Regions from separate parts of the Blautia sp. MSK.20.85 genome, predicted to be linked through region 3. Evidence: riboswitches for the same ligand, from Rfam matches in the RefSeq annotation. Region 3 holds a riboswitch; each other region holds the start of a gene.
The links. A riboswitch is a leader RNA that binds a small molecule or an ion and turns the genes downstream of it on or off. The one in region 3 is predicted to bind cobalamin.
Positions count from the first base shown of each region.

Region 1: it holds a riboswitch for cobalamin, as region 3 does, so the genes downstream of both, G5B12_RS13650 (leucine-rich repeat domain-containing protein) here and G5B12_RS09750 (cysteine-rich small domain-containing protein) in region 3, are expected to answer to the same signal.
Region 2: it holds a riboswitch for cobalamin, as region 3 does, so the genes downstream of both, G5B12_RS09485 (leucine-rich repeat domain-containing protein) here and G5B12_RS09750 (cysteine-rich small domain-containing protein) in region 3, are expected to answer to the same signal.

Region 1 is NZ_JAAIUN010000030.1:11,404-16,528, reverse strand. Features, by position in the region: gene G5B12_RS17590 (DUF4430 domain-containing protein) at 1-754, opposite strand, end outside; cobalamin riboswitch at 1,074-1,265, shown strand; gene G5B12_RS13650 (leucine-rich repeat domain-containing protein) at 1,355-2,182, shown strand; gene G5B12_RS13645 (DUF4430 domain-containing protein) at 2,262-4,997, opposite strand.
Region 2 is NZ_JAAIUN010000014.1:20,439-25,563, forward strand. Features, by position in the region: gene G5B12_RS09470 (beta-mannosidase) at 1-833, opposite strand, end outside; gene G5B12_RS09475 (TIGR00730 family Rossman fold protein) at 1,057-1,614, opposite strand; gene G5B12_RS09480 (gamma-glutamyl-gamma-aminobutyrate hydrolase family protein) at 1,611-2,375, opposite strand; gene G5B12_RS09485 (leucine-rich repeat domain-containing protein) at 2,409-3,248, opposite strand; cobalamin riboswitch at 3,441-3,626, opposite strand; gene G5B12_RS09490 (Ig-like domain-containing protein) at 3,729-5,125, opposite strand, start outside.
Region 3 is NZ_JAAIUN010000015.1:7,999-13,123, forward strand. Features, by position in the region: gene G5B12_RS09740 (glycyl radical protein) at 1-412, opposite strand, end outside; gene G5B12_RS09745 (phosphatase) at 767-1,480, shown strand; gene G5B12_RS09750 (cysteine-rich small domain-containing protein) at 1,630-1,935, opposite strand; cobalamin riboswitch at 2,202-2,404, opposite strand; gene G5B12_RS09755 (C40 family peptidase) at 2,568-4,052, opposite strand; gene G5B12_RS09760 (N-acetylmuramoyl-L-alanine amidase family protein) at 4,366-5,125, opposite strand, start outside.

The DNA.
Region 1 (5,125 bases), on a different contig from region 3:
TAGAATTTAAACTCTTCTCAAGAGCTGCTTTCTTCTCTGCGGCTCTGTCATCCAGAACTTTCTGAAGTTCCTCCGGTGTAAAACATAAACTGTCTTTATCTGCGCATCCCAGCAGCTGCTGGATCATATATTCATTTAATGCTCCTGCTGAGATCTTACTTGTTTCTACTTTCCAGCTTCCGTCCTCACTTTTTGTCATCTGAGCACTTTCGCCGGCTGTTACGGTTGTGGTTTTTCCGTCCGCTCCGGCCAGTTCCACTTCATCCTTAAATACATACACAGCGCCGCTTCCGGACTGTGCGCTTACGGAAAAGACTCCTGTCTCAAAGGTAAGCGTATTTTCATCAAGAGCGATCTCTGCTTTTCCCACAGAATCCGTAAGATCCGCAAAAACCTCTCCCTGATCCGCAGTAAGTTTCAAATTGTTTTTTTCTACGGATTCCGCAGTAAGTTTCGTATTTGCGTTAAGTGAAAGTGTATTGTTTTCTCCGGCTGAAAGCTCCGCTGTGGTTCCGTTCTTCGTCTCAAGAATATCTCCGGCTCTCAATGCCACATTTTTTTCCAGGCCGTAGCCCACACCGTTTCTCTGAATATTGGCCACACCTTTTACGTTCTTTGTCATAAGAACGCTGTCCGATCCTTTATCAAACCATCCTTTCAGATTTCCCACTGCCATCACTCCGCATCCGGCAATGACCAGGATCAGTACTACCATGATCACATTAAACAGCGTCTTTTTCCTCTTACTTTCCATTCTTCCTCCTTTTCTCTGCACAAAAAAAGCAACAAAAAAGGTAACGGAAAATAATCCCTCTTTTCCAAGGGGATTCCGTTACCTGATAGATGTTCCTATGCGCAAACCAATGCTACCTTACATGAAAGAAAAACCGCCCGCCGACTGTACGGCATCGCACTTACATGTACAGGAATCACACCTGTTTGCACGTCTTTCTTTTCTATGAAATTTTATACTGAAATTATAGTTTATTTCCTCTTGTCTGTCAAACGAAAACCCGGAAAACAATTGTATCTGTCCTTTTTCTGTGATATAATAATCAGACACCCAAAAATATTAAATATAGACGTTTTCAAGTTCCGGTTTTTTCCTGCAGAAAACCGGATTAAAAGGGAATAAGGTGAGAATCCTCAACAGACGTGCTACTGTATTTGCTTAGTTTATCCGTGAACCATTGTAATTTATCGTATAAGAAGGGGATAAACGTGACTGCATAAGTCAGGAGATCTGCTTGGAAATACTGCCGGCTATTACACGTATGATAAATGGAGAATTCTTTTTTGACATCGTATCTGCCTGTGATGCGGTGTCTTTTTTTATGTTGAAGGAGACTTTTTTATGTCAGGTACTTATTACAGATCCAGTCGTGTCATTTCCAAAAACAACGCAAGAAACTATCTTTCCTCAAATGTAAAGATCCCTGCGCCAATTGAATATATCGCGTCGGAAGCTTTTCAGAAAAAGACCAAGATCTCCTCTGTCTGTTTTCCGGACACGCTTAAAAATATCGGCGCCAGAACCTTTCAGGGCTGCACTCTTCTGAAAGAAGTATTGCTTCCCACCCAGGTGGAAAATATGGGATCCAACGTATTTTCTCAATGTAATTCCCTGAAAAAAGTCATTCTTCCTCAGGCACTTTCTTCTATCCCGAGAGCCGCCTTTCAGGAGAACCGAAAGCTTGGATGTGTGATCTTTCCCCATGATTCACAGATTTCCCGGATCCGCTCCGAAGCTTTTTCACAGTGTACCTCCCTGGAATCCCTTCAGCTGTCTTCCGCACTTACCCTCATCGAAGACCGTGCTTTTTACCGCTGTAAAAATCTCCGTTCCGTGGATTTCCCGGAAGGTCTGAAACGTATCGGAAAAGAGGCTTTTTATTTTTGTGCCATAGAAGAACTTCATCTTCCCCAGTCCCTGGAATTTTTGGACGAAAGCGCATTTTTTAAGTGTATGAATCTTACTTATGTCTGTCTTCCCACAAATATCCATTATATCGGCAAATGGGTATTCCACGGATGTAACCGTATGAAATATCTGGAGATCCGACACGATCCCGATTTTATCGGGCCATGGATCATCAACCGTGCCTGTACCATCCGGTGTTATAAAGGTTCCAAAGTAGATGAGTATTGTAAGGAATTTGATTTTAAAGTTGAATATTTATGATCAAATGATCAAAAACGGCATTTTTTCACATTTCATTCTGTGAAAAAATGCCGCTTTTATTTTTCAGGGGATAACAGCTTTATTTAACTGTTACCTTGCATGTTACTTTTTTGCTTCCGCTCTTTACGGTGATCACTGCTGTTCCTGCTTTTTTTGCTGTGATCACACCTGTGCTGCTTACGGTTGCCACGTTCTTATTGGAAGAAGTGTAAGTAATCTTCTCACCGGATGTGAACGGTGTACGTACCGGTTTCAGGGTTGTCTTTGCTCCTTTTTTCAGAGTAAGGGCAGATTTTACACCTGTGATCTTTGTTGTTTTTACTGTAGATTTCTGAACAGTTACTGTGATATAAGCTTTCTTTTTGCTCTTTAAGGTTACGGAAACTTTTGCTGTACCAGCTGTTTTTCCGGCTTTAATCACACCTTTGCTGCTTACAGTTACGATCTTTTTGTTGGTAGTTCCCCATGCCTTTACAGCATCACCGTTGGCAAGTCCTGTTACTTTCACTCTGGATGTGGACTGATTTACTTTCAGAGTGATCTTTGTTGCGTTCAGTTTCAGGGTTGGAGTCAGTTTTTTGCCGTAAGGTCTGGTTGTCTTTGTTTTATAACCGCATTTGGAGCAGACTTTTGTCTGTACTGCCGGTTTGAATACGGTTGCTTTTGTTGTTGTTTTCCAGGTGTAAGTATGTCTTGTCTTCGGGATACTTACTGTCTTTGTTGCGCCGCAGACTGTACAGGTATATGTTTTCACACCTGCTGTTGTACAGGTAGCTGCTTTTGTTACTTTACCTTTGTCATAGGTATGTGCTGCATATCCGTTCTTTCTCTCATTGCTGGAGATGTTGCACCAGGAATTTTCGTTTTTGGAATTTGCACATTCATGCCAGTGGGCGTTTTTGTCAAATGTCCATGCTGTCTCCCAGACATGATTCTCTTCTTCCGGATAGTAGTCTGTGTAATGAAGAACGATCTGGTCATTGTTCTTTACTTCCTGCTCGGAAACTCCAAGATCCGGATAAGAGCCGTTTAATGTATACATCCATCCGCTGTATTTTCCGTTTGTAAACTCGCCAAGTGTAACATCACCTTTTGTGATGGACGCAATGTAGTTTCCGGATGGATTCTCGCATGTCATGTTGTTGGCAAGTAATGCTGCGTCAATGACATCTTTTGCCGTAGAGCCTTCTACAACGGTATACTCACTCTGCTCCAGCCAGGTCTCCAGATTTCCTGCATAGTAGGTATGATACTGATGATCTTTATCACTGTCGTGAACCTGGTCACCTAAGATCGTAAGGGAAACTTTGATCTTCGGCACTACCAGTTTGGTAAGCTTATCTGCATCTGCACCGAGAGGATCATCGGTACGGTTATGCTGTGCTTTCGTTGCACCGGAAATACTTGGCCTTCCGTTTTCTGAATTGTAATAAGTTACGCCTTCCACAGGTGTGGGATTTGCATAATTTGTATCAACGAAATCGATCGCTCCGATTCCTTTTACATCTTTACAGGTATACTCATTGTTCTCGATGATGTTGTATTTATCAATACCTTTGATGTAACCGATCACACCGCCGACACGTGTTCCGTTTGTTGCGCTTACCGTTCCCTCAAAGGAGTTGTTCTGAATATACTGGATACCGTTGTCCCAGCACTGTACCATACCGGTCTCAGAACCAAGGATACCACCTACATAGTCATTTCCTGTGATCGTTCCGTTGGAATAGCAGTCCTGAATCGTTACACCTGGTGTGTTCGGCGCAGAAGATTCACCCCACCGTGTTCCGCCGTATCCGCCGCCGGAAATACCACCTGCGTAATTTCCGCTTGCAGTTACGGTTCCGTAGAACTTACAGTTTTTCAGTGCATAGGTTCCCATAGACTGACCTTTGTTTCCGCTGATACCGCCTACGTATTTTGTTCCGTAGACATCTGCGTAACTTACGCAGTTCTCGATAGTTCCGTTGAAGTCACCACCAAAGGAACCGATATTGGACTGTGCTTTGTCATATCCGATCACAACACCTTTTTCTACAGTACTGTTGGTGATGGTGATCTGGTTCTGTCCGGATGCATATCCTCCGATAAATCCGGATTTCAAAGTCTGTGTTCCTGCTTTTAAAGTTACATTGTCGATCTTGATCGGGTTTCTGGAACTGTGATCAACCTCATAATTACAGACAACACCGTCAGACGCGATCTGCTCTCCATAGATATTCAGATTTTTCAGAGTAGAATCTGCTACATAACCAAGAAGACATTTCTCCCCTTTCGGTACTGTCAGCAGATGGTTGTCTCCGTCCAGATTTCCCTGGAATTTGGATGTTTTTATTCCGATCGGAGTCCATCCTTCCGGAAGTGTGATATCCTCTGTAAATTTCAGATACTGGTTTGCAAAAGTACCTTTTCCGTTGTTTACATAATCTGCAACTGCCTGAATGTCAGCTGTGGATGTAACCAGGTACGGATCTGCCTCTGTACCGGTTCCTGCCAGTGTCAGATCTCCGCTTTCCTCACCATCTGCAAATGCTGCTACAGCCTCTCCTGCGGAAAACGGATCTTCGCTCTCCTGTGTGGAAACAGCTGCTGCGTCTTCATCCTGTGAAAGATCTTCTGCGTCATCTGCTTCCAGATCAATGCTTTCTGCGTCATCCTCCTGCTGTTCCGGAACGTCCTCCTCTGTAGCTTCCTCTGTTACTTCTTCTGCGTCAACCACATTTGTGTCTGTGAAATCAGCGGCCCAGGCAGATGCCGGAGCAGTGCCGATCATAGCACTTGCAAGAAGAATACTGAGAATTTTTTTGCGTTTCATAACCTTTCCTCCTTTTGATTTTTCGGTGACAGCTTTCTTTTTTGCTGTTTTAATTGAAAGATCATGATGCCACGAGGGCAACAAAAAAGGTAACAGAAAAAGTCCCTTACGGGATTTCTGTTACCTGA
Region 2 (5,125 bases), on a different contig from region 3:
TTTGGCCACCAGAGTTTCGGGTTGTGGATTCTTCCCGTCAGAGTTACAGAATTACTGTTCAACAGTACAGCTCCATCTGCATATATCTCTAAGTCTCCAGTCTCCTGAACCGCATGTCCATTTCCACGGACACTCGTCATATCCTTCCGGATACTCACTCTCACCTGACACTTATCCACAGCATCGCCGCTCACAGCTACAGTTGTACACACATCCACAGCATTATCCCCATGCCTTTGTGTGATCTTCACATCCTCAATCCTCGGATGACTGTACGCTTCCAGATAAATATCACGGAAGATTCCGGCATCAATCGTCTGGGGGCCCCAGTCCCATCCAAACATGCAGTGTGCCTTACGGATCAGCTGGTTTCCTTTCATTCCGCCGCAGGGAACATAATGGATCTCTTTATTCTCTTCATACTCATAATCTTCGATATACTTAAACACCGACCGAAATACGATCCGGATCTGGTTCTCACCGGAATGAAGAAATCCTTTCACATCCAGTTTCCAGGTACGGTGCATATTATCTGTAGATCCGGCTTTTTTTCCATTGATATAAATATCCGCAAGTGTGTCCAGTCCCTCGCATACCAGGATCACTTTCTTCTCATTAAGGACATCCTCCGTAACCGCAAACGTTCTGCAAAATTCATAATCCTTCCAGAACAGTTCCCTCGTGGCATCTTCATTGGTGCGGTAAAAAGGATCTTCAATCTTTCCGGCCCCGTAAAGTCCGGAAAGTACAGATCCCGGAACCTGCACTGCACATAATGTATCTTTCCCCGCTTCCGCCAGCTCCCACCGGCCATTTAACATAATCTTCCTCATAAAATATACCTTCTCCTGTAAAAATCCCCTTGCAGACTATGGCATTTCCATCAATTACTATATCAAACCTGACTGTTCAGAATATAACTTCCCGGAATTACTACAGACTTTCTTATATTATTCTGTAACACATTCGTTTTTACAGTCCTATATTTGGGACTGTTGTATTTTTGCAATCTGTCCTATAATCCGGACTTTATTTTTATTATCCTTACAACCCTTTTTATAACTTTCCCCCATAATTCCGGTAATTCTCAATATAATCCAGGATCTCCTCCGGATCTTTCATGAACCGGCACATATCCACAACATCTCTTGCCATGAATTTCTCCCCTGCCGTATACTCCAGAAGGGCCCTCATGCTGTCATAATATCCGTTGATATTATAAAGAACGATCGGCCTGTCGATCCGTCCCAGACTTTTCAGTGTCAGGATCTCAAAAAACTCCTCATACGTACCAATTCCACCAGGTACCACGATGGTCGCATCGGAACGGCTTTCCAAAAGGTGCTTCCTCTCACGCATATTTTCCGTAAAAATAAACTCTGTACAATGCTCATACAGGACTCCCGGCTTGTCAAAAAATCGCGGTGCGATCCCCAGGATATAACCTTTCTCTCTGTCAACGCCACGGGCCGCCGCACCCATCAGTCCTTCTTTTCCACCGCCAAAAACAAGGCCATGGCCACGTTTTCCTATCAGCCGTCCCAATTCCTCTGTTTTCTCATAATAAATCTTTTTCAGTTCTGCGCTGGATGCTCCATATATACAAATATTCATGCTTCTGTCCCCTTCTCTGCTGCCTTCACAAATGCCTGTAAAAGTTTCATCTGCTCCGAAGAATCATACATCATCTCCGGATGCCACTGCACAGCCACCGCAAATGGATGATCCTCAAGTTCCATAGCTTCCGGCACCCGGTCCTCGGACCAGGCTGTGATCCTCACATTCTCCCCGGCATCTTTTATCGCCTGATGATGAAAAGAATTCACCCGGATCTCCCGGTTCCCATAAGTCTTTTCCAATATACTGTCTTTGGCAATGCTCACTTTATGCCACGCCACATTTCTCGGGTACTTATCCCCGAAATGATGTTCAAACCCCCCTTCTTTTTCCAGATCCTGATACAGGGTTCCGCCGCAGGCCACATTCATGATCTGAATGCCACGGCAGATCCCGAGGATCGGCTTTTTCTTTTCCATCATAAAATATCTGGAAATCGCAATATCCTGCTCATCCCGCATGGGCATGATCGTTCCGCAGTACCCTTTTGGAAACGCCCCGTACCGCTCCGGCCCTACATCATGTCCGCCGGAGATCAGCACTCCGTCCAGCTGTTCCAGGAACGGTTTCGCCGCCTCCAGATCTCCATACTGCGGGATCAGCACAGGAATCGCACCGGCTTTCTCCAGGATATACACATAATCACCGCTGACAAAGTCCCAGTCCTGCCCGGTGATCCCCATGCCCGAAACCATTCCAACAGCATCCCTGTAGTCAAAATTACAGGTAACGCCGATCACAGGTTTTCTTTCCCTCATCCTTCTCCTCTTTCCACCAAAAAATGGTCGCTTTTACAGATATTCTACCGCAAATCCATACTTCCTACAATAGTCATCGACTCTGGTATTTTTTCTGCACAGGATCTTTGTCCCTTTATTTATGATCCATTCTCCCAGCACTTCTGGATCCCCGGAAAATTCCACTGTTTTCAACATACTGCACCCGTGAAACGCCCATTTTTCCACAGTTTCCACATATTCCGGAACCCGGACATATTCCAGATTTCTGCACTTCAGAAAAGCGCTCTCTCCAATAAATTTCAGCTTTTGAGGAAGTTCCAGCTTCTGCAGTCCGGTCTGATAAAACGCCTCTCTTTCAATCCGCTCCACAGACTGAGGAATTTTTATCTCTGTCAGATTCCCACATTTATAAAATGCCCTTCGCCCAATCTCAGTGATCATTTCCGGAAGCACTACTCCGGAAAGTTCCTGGCACTCCATAAAAGCTTCTGCCGGAATTCGGATGATTTTCTTATTCTCTTCAAAAACTGTCTTCTGCAGTCTTTTACACCCGTACAAAACCCCTTTTCCAATATATTCTGTTGTAGCCGGGATTTCAAAACTTCTCAGGTTTACACAACCGGAAAAAGCTCTGTTTTTTATAACTTTTATTTTCTCTGATCTTACTGTTCGAAGCCTTGTACATCCGGCGAAACTTTCTCTGCCAATCTCTCTGACGCAGTTTTCCAGGCTCACTTCTCTGATCCGGATATTATTCTTCAGTGCCTCGTCCCCGATTCGGCTATAAGGCTGTCCGATAACAAGAATTCTCTCTCCGTGTTTCTCTGCACATCCTCTTACAAATGTTTTTTCTCTTTCTTTCTGCGAACGCCACACCAGTGTTTTCTGCATTTTTTAACCTCTCAACAAAAAAACGGATGCAATACCCTGAAAGATATCGCATCCGTATATAATGATCATGTTTTCAACAATACCATCTGCTACCGCAATATCTCTGAATTCAGGAAATGTTTCTTTCTGTGTCCCGAAAAATAGGTACACAAAACCAAACAATCTCCCCCTCCATTTATCATTGCGTGTAATAACTGGTAGCAGCTTTAAGCAGGTATCCTGGCTTATGTAATCACGATCCCTCCCCTTCTCATACAGATCCGTACAATGGTTACAGAAAGATCTAAACAAATACAGTAGCACGACTGCCTGGGATTCTCACCCTGTTCCCTCTTGGCCCTGCCGATGTGGCAGAGAACTTAAAACCGGTAATTGTTTTTTCTCCATATTTAACTGTTCAGAAATTATAACACACTTCTTTTTCTGTGACAATCCCGTGAATCAGAGTTATAGGCGGGGTTATTTCATAATGATCAGTATTTATTTTACAGTTACACGGCATTTGTAAGAAACTTTTCCGGATCTTACTGTAATTACCGCAGTTCCTTTTTTCACACCTCTGACCACACCTTTGGAACTTACTGTGACAACAGCCTTATTGGAGGAACTGTATGTAAGTTTTTCAGCAGATGTTATTGGTCTGCGTATCGGCTTTAAGGTCGTTGTCTTTCCTTTACTGATGGTTATTCTGGACTGCAGTCCGGTTATGGCCGCAGTTCTTACTGTTCCTTTCTGTACAACGACTTTCAGTTTCGCCGTTTTTTTGCTTGCCAGAGTTACTGTGATATAAGCAGTACCTGTCTTTTTCTGTGCGGTGATCACACCTTTTTTATCTACTTTTACAATTGCAGTATTGCTGGATTTCCAGGACTTCACGGAATCTCCTTTTGCAAGACCACTGACTTTCACTTTGCTAGTAGATTTTCCCGGATTCAGACGAATTCCATATGCGTTCAGTTTGATCGTTGGTTTCAGTTTGCTTCCTGAATTCTTTGTTTCTTTTTTGGCACATACAGAACAGGTTCTTGTGATCTGTTTCGGTGCAAAAACAGTTGCAGATTTCGTTGTCTTCCAGGAACTCCACTTATGTGCTGCAAGAGCTGTTGATTCGGTCTTTTTCTCTCCGCACCAGGTACAGGTATAAGATTTTGTTCCTTTTGTCTTACAGGTGGATTTCTTTGTTACTGTTCCTGCATCCCAGCTGTGTTTTGCATGTTCTCCTTTGTTTTTCAGATCCCAGTATGTTGTCTCCTTATTTACAAAACGTCTGTAAGAATCCAGTGCCTGAAGTGCCTGTACTGTAGACATTTCGCTGGATTTTGAAATTGACATGGAATGTGAAAAACCATTGTCGCTCTGAATATAACCAGTCAGATTTGTGATCATATTCATATTTACAGTACCAAAATCATCGCTTAACGGATCAATTCCCATAGAAGTCAGTGCCAGAAGAACCTGGGCTGTACTTTCACAGGTACCATATCCGAAATCATCTCCCATGGCATTTGCCAGGTAAGTGAGTGCTTTGTCTGAAATATTTTTTGCGGCTGTATTATGGTTTCTGTAGACAGCAAGGGCCTGCAGCGCCATGGCTGTAATATCAGAGCTTCCTCCTTTTGCATCGGTAAGTCCGATTCCACCGGTTGTCGGATTCTGGAATTCTCCAAGTGCCCTGATGATGGAAGCACGGTTCCATTTCGCATTTCCCGGGATCTGGATATCTGCGGCATCCAGAGCGATCAATGCATAGATCAGTTCATTGGAACCATTTTTCAGTTTTTCAGAATTGTAGATCATCGCTGCAAGGTTTACACCGTCAACATTTGTGATGTCTTTTCCCATAGCTGTTAATGCAAGAGACACTCGCTCAATATCTG
Region 3 (5,125 bases):
TCGCAAGCTCGCTGGTAGTCTTACCCTTCCAGTATTTATGTACCTCCCGAAGATCCGCCTTGGTCTCCTCCGAAATATAAAATGGATCAGCAGTTCTGGTAGCCACCGTATCCAGTTCATCCTCCAGCCACTGGAAAGAATACTCCGGGAATGTCTGACATCCTCTTGGTGCCAGGGTGCTGCTTCCGACGATCAGTTCCTCATCACGGATGATGATCGGAATGTTATGCAGGATATGGGCAAAAGCCTTCGCTCTGCGTGTGATGATCGGCTCGTCTTCAGTTTCCTTGTAGGACTCTGTGACCAGTTTCGCTCTGGCAGATTCGATCACCGGCATCTTGGCATAAAGATTATCCACAAGATGTGTGATCCTGTCTGTTTTCGGGATATCTGCTATATGAAATTTCTCCATGATTCTCCTTTCTCATAACCGGTTGTTTCTGGTGATCTGTCTGCCTCTACGCTTCCAGAACCGCTCCTGTCCGGCTATGTGCTCATGTAGTTTTATTATACCTTACCCCTACTTCGATGTCAACGAAATCCAACATGTGTTTCTAGCTGTTTTTGTGGTTTTTATCGGTTGTTCCCTGTTGATTTTATTTGTTTTTTGTATTTTTATGTTTTTCTCTATTGACTTTGTTTTTCTGCTCTGCCATACTTAGATTTATATAGGAATTCCTTTGTTTTTCAGAAAAAATTTATGCAAAGCGGACATTCGTATTCCGCTCTGTCACATGTTCTCAAACAGTAAAAGAGGTGTATTTTTATGTATCTTTCTGATATGCATACCCACTCCATCGCCAGTGGTCACGGCACGGAATGTACCATCACAAACATGGCACGCGCAGCTGCCGAGAAAGGTCTCCGGCTTCTCGGGATCACTGATCACGGTCCCGGCACTCTGGCAGCCGGAACTTCCTCCTATTTCCGCAGCCTTACCTATTCTCCGAAAAAACATTTCGGAGTAGATCTGCTCTACGGAATCGAACTGAATATTCTGGACCGGAAGGGAACTGTAGATCTGGATCAGGAATTATTATGCAAACTTGATTATGCCATTGCAAGCATGCATACCTGGAACTACCGTCCCGGTACCAGAGACGAGAACACAGAAGCTTTTGTCAATGTCATGAAGAATCCCTGTGTCAAAATCCTCGGTCACAGCGACAACACCCATTATCCGGTAAATTATGATGTTCTTGCCCGAACTGCCAGAGAAACCGGAACAATCTTTGAAATTAACGAAGCTTCCCTGGCTCCATATGGCTACCGTGGTGATACCAGAGAAAACTGTTATGAGATTCTCCGCTGCTGCCGCAAATATCATCTGCCGCTGCTGCTCTCCAGTGACAGTCACGGTCCGGAACACATCGGTGATTTTACCTGTGCTGCTGAATTTGTTCATCAGGCCATGTTCCCGGAACAGCTGATTCTGAACAATCAGCTTCCAAGATTGAAGGTATTTCTGCAGACCAGATGATCTGGTAAAACAGTAAGATCGAATATACATAAAATGTATCCGAATACACATTCATGTTTGACTCACAACCAAAAAAGCCAGCTCGGACACATTTTACCATGTGTCCGAGCTAGCTTATTATTTCGGGTTATATTATATTTTCTTTATTATCATTTCTCATCTGCCTGAGAATTCTCTCTCTGCTTTCTTATCATATCCGCAAGTTCCTGATATTTTCCTGTGATATATCCATAATTCTCTCTTCTGTGAGGAAGTTTACACGCAGTGCAGTCCTTGATTCCGCTTTCCGTAAAATGGAAATTACCACCGCATTTATCTCCCAGTGCATACAGCGGACAATAACAGAACAGGCAGTTAAAATTTTCCGGATCTGCTCCTTTATGGCATGGAAAATACTCGCATTTTTTGTGGCTGAAATAGGAATATTCTTTTCCCTCCCAATATGGTTTCTCCATGGTTCTTATCTCCTCCCGGATCATGCACTCTCTTAATTTTTCCGTAAAAAAAGAGGTAGCGATCCCACCCCGGGGTAGAAATATAATCCGTTCATGAGTGCGCGGAGGGAACGAATGTATCCGGAGTAGTATCGCCTGCCATTTAATCATGTATAATTCATATGAACAGGCGCATTCCATAAAAAAATGCCTACTCTCGTAAAAAAGTAGACAACGTCCCAGGGGTGCGGAGTCCCTGAAATGGTTGTTACACTTTACACGGAAGTTTAACCTCGCCATAACAAGCAGGTTTCCTGGCTCCGGGATCATGGCTCGTCTCTCCTTCTCATACATAGGTACAATGGATTCTGAGATTCGCTCCTCCGTTACAGTGACCGGATCGCTCAGGTTTCTCACCTGATTCCCTTTTCTGCTGGCTTCTGATAATCCATGACTGTCAGATGCCCTCAGCACTTGCTATGTTCAATATGGAATTATACTGACATTATAATAACACCCTGTTAATTATATGTCAATACTGTTTCAGATTTTTTTGATATAAATTCACTGTTTCCTTATAAGAAACAGCCTGGCGGAATATGCCGCCAGGCTGTTCAATATCTTCATCTTAATAAATTTTATATGGTTCGTGATTATACAAGACGTCTTACAGAAACAATCGTTCTGTATGTCGCATCGTTACTGATCTTAATACCATCCTGAGAATTGGATGCATGTACGATCTGTCCATTGCCCATGTAAATAGCCACATGTCCACCATAGCAGATCAGATCTCCTGGCTGGGCATCTGCATAAGATACCTCAGTACCTGCATTCTGCTGCTCATAGGAAGTTCTCGGAAGGCTTACGCCAAAGTTGGCATATACACTCTGTACAAAACCGGAGCAGTCTGCACCATTGGTAAGGCTTGTTCCGCCCCATACGTATGGATTTCCAACAAACTGTGTCGCATAATCTACAACAGAAGAACCTGAGCCACTGTAGGAAGAAGAGCTTCCACTGTCAGAAGAAGTATCTTCGGAAGTATCTCCGCTGTTATCATAATCCGCGTCTGTATTGGCTTCTGCATCGTCTGTGTTGGTATCTTCTGTTTCATCGCCTGTTATGGCATTACCGTCTTCATCATACTGAGTATCATCGTTCTCTCCATCTGCTGTGTCTGTATCTTCATCCACATACTCAGTATCATCTTCAGCAGCGTCCTCGTCTGTATTTACGATCTCATCACCGTTCTCATCATACTGCACATCTTCTTCGCTGTCAGCTTCTTCATCCTGCTGCGCCTGTGCTTCTGCTTCTGCACGGGCCTGTGCTTCTGCCTCTGCCTGTGCTCTTGCAGCTGCTTCTGCTTCTGCCTGACGTCTCGCTTCCTCTTCTGCCGCGATACGCTCTGCCTCCAGACGCTGAAGCTCTGCTGTCTGCTCTGCAAGAAGGTTCGCATAGTCTGTAGCCTGCTGCTGTGCATAAGCGATCTCATTGTCATAATCCGCAGATGTGGCACGCTTCTCATCCAGCTGTACCTGCAGATTCTGTGACTCAGCCTCGTACTCCTGCTTCATTCCCTCAAGTTCTGCCTTCTCCTGTGTATACTGAGCTTCCAGGTTGGCAACCTGCTGAATGGTATTGGAATACTTCTCAAGGCTCTTTCTGTCCTGTTCATATGTCTTCTGTGTGTACTCAGCTTTCGTGAGAAGATCTGACAGGTTCTCTGCATTAAGCATCATCTGGAACCATGCATCATCTCCACCTTTCTCATAGAGATACTGAATACGCTTCTTCATTGCCTCATACTGCTTGGTCTTGGCATTCTTAGCCTTCTCAAGGTTCGTCTGGGTAGAAGCAATATCAGCTTCTTTATTAGAGATGTCTCCCTCCAGTGTCTGGATTGAAACCATCACGTTTACAAGATTGGCATCAAGAGTGGAAATTTCGCCTTCAATCTGTGATTTCTGTGCGGAAAGATCATCCAATCTGGAATAAGTCGCATTCAGCTGTTCATTGGTTGCATCCATTTCCTGCTGAAGTGCTGCCTCATCTTCTCTTGTTGCGCTTACGCTGACTACCTGTGCTCCGCTGATGATGAGCGCCAGTGTCAGACATAATATTCTTTTCTTCATGACTGTTCACCCTCGCAATCTGATTCTGAATTCTGATTTATCCGACAGTTCTCTGTGTCTGTCGTTTGTTTACTTGTCTCTGCTGTTATTTCATTCTCAGCAGTTCATGTAATATTTCTGCAATATCTTGTTCCAATCTTTTTATATATTAACACAGTGTTATTTGGATTGCAAGGTTTTTCTATCAATTAGTTTAAAACTTTGTAACATTTATTAATTATTTTGACATTAAAAAAGAGAGAACCTTGCATTTTCGGTTCTCCCTTTTGGTTGATTCAATAAAATTTTTTGATATTTCTGTTGCAGCCTGTTTTTAATTGAACAGATCTGCAAGAATCTGATTTGCAGTCTTCTTCAGGTATCCATCCGGATCAGAAAGTGTGCTTCTGTTCCATCTGAAATATGCTCCATTACGGATGTAATTACCGCTGGACTCATGGTAATCATATTTGGATACGCCCGGATATTTTGCCATATAGGTTTCTGCAAGCTTGATCGCCTGGCTTCCGTAAGTTCCGTTAGGTGTCGGTGTTCCGGAAATCTGAACGCCTGCATTCGGCGTACAGTGCAGAATCACAACACTCTTATCTGCGCACTGACCAAGAACCATCCATGTATGTCCATCGTTATATCCGATATCTCCAGGATAAAGTTTCCAGTTTGAACTTGACAGCGTTGACTGGGAAATGATCCTTCCCATTCCCCTGCCAGAATACAGGGAACCGATATCTCCGGAAACAGTTGTATAATTCACTCCACCTGATTTACTCTGCATGATCTGGTATACAGACCATCCTACATAACCGGAACAGTCAAGGCCCTTCTGTTCTGTAGATTCACTGAGGTCCATATAGTTTCTGTAGTTATAAGAACTTGAATTATTATCATACCACTGTTTCCACTTGGAGCTTACACCTTTTCTGGTTGCATCTGACCAGTTATGTCCACCGCCCCATACATAAAGCGTCTGTCCTACCGGTTTCAGGGCATTGGCCAGGAAATTTTTGATCGTCCTGGAACTTGAAGGAGTTGTTGTATTCGGATTGCTGCCGCTGGACTGAAGAACTCCGGAA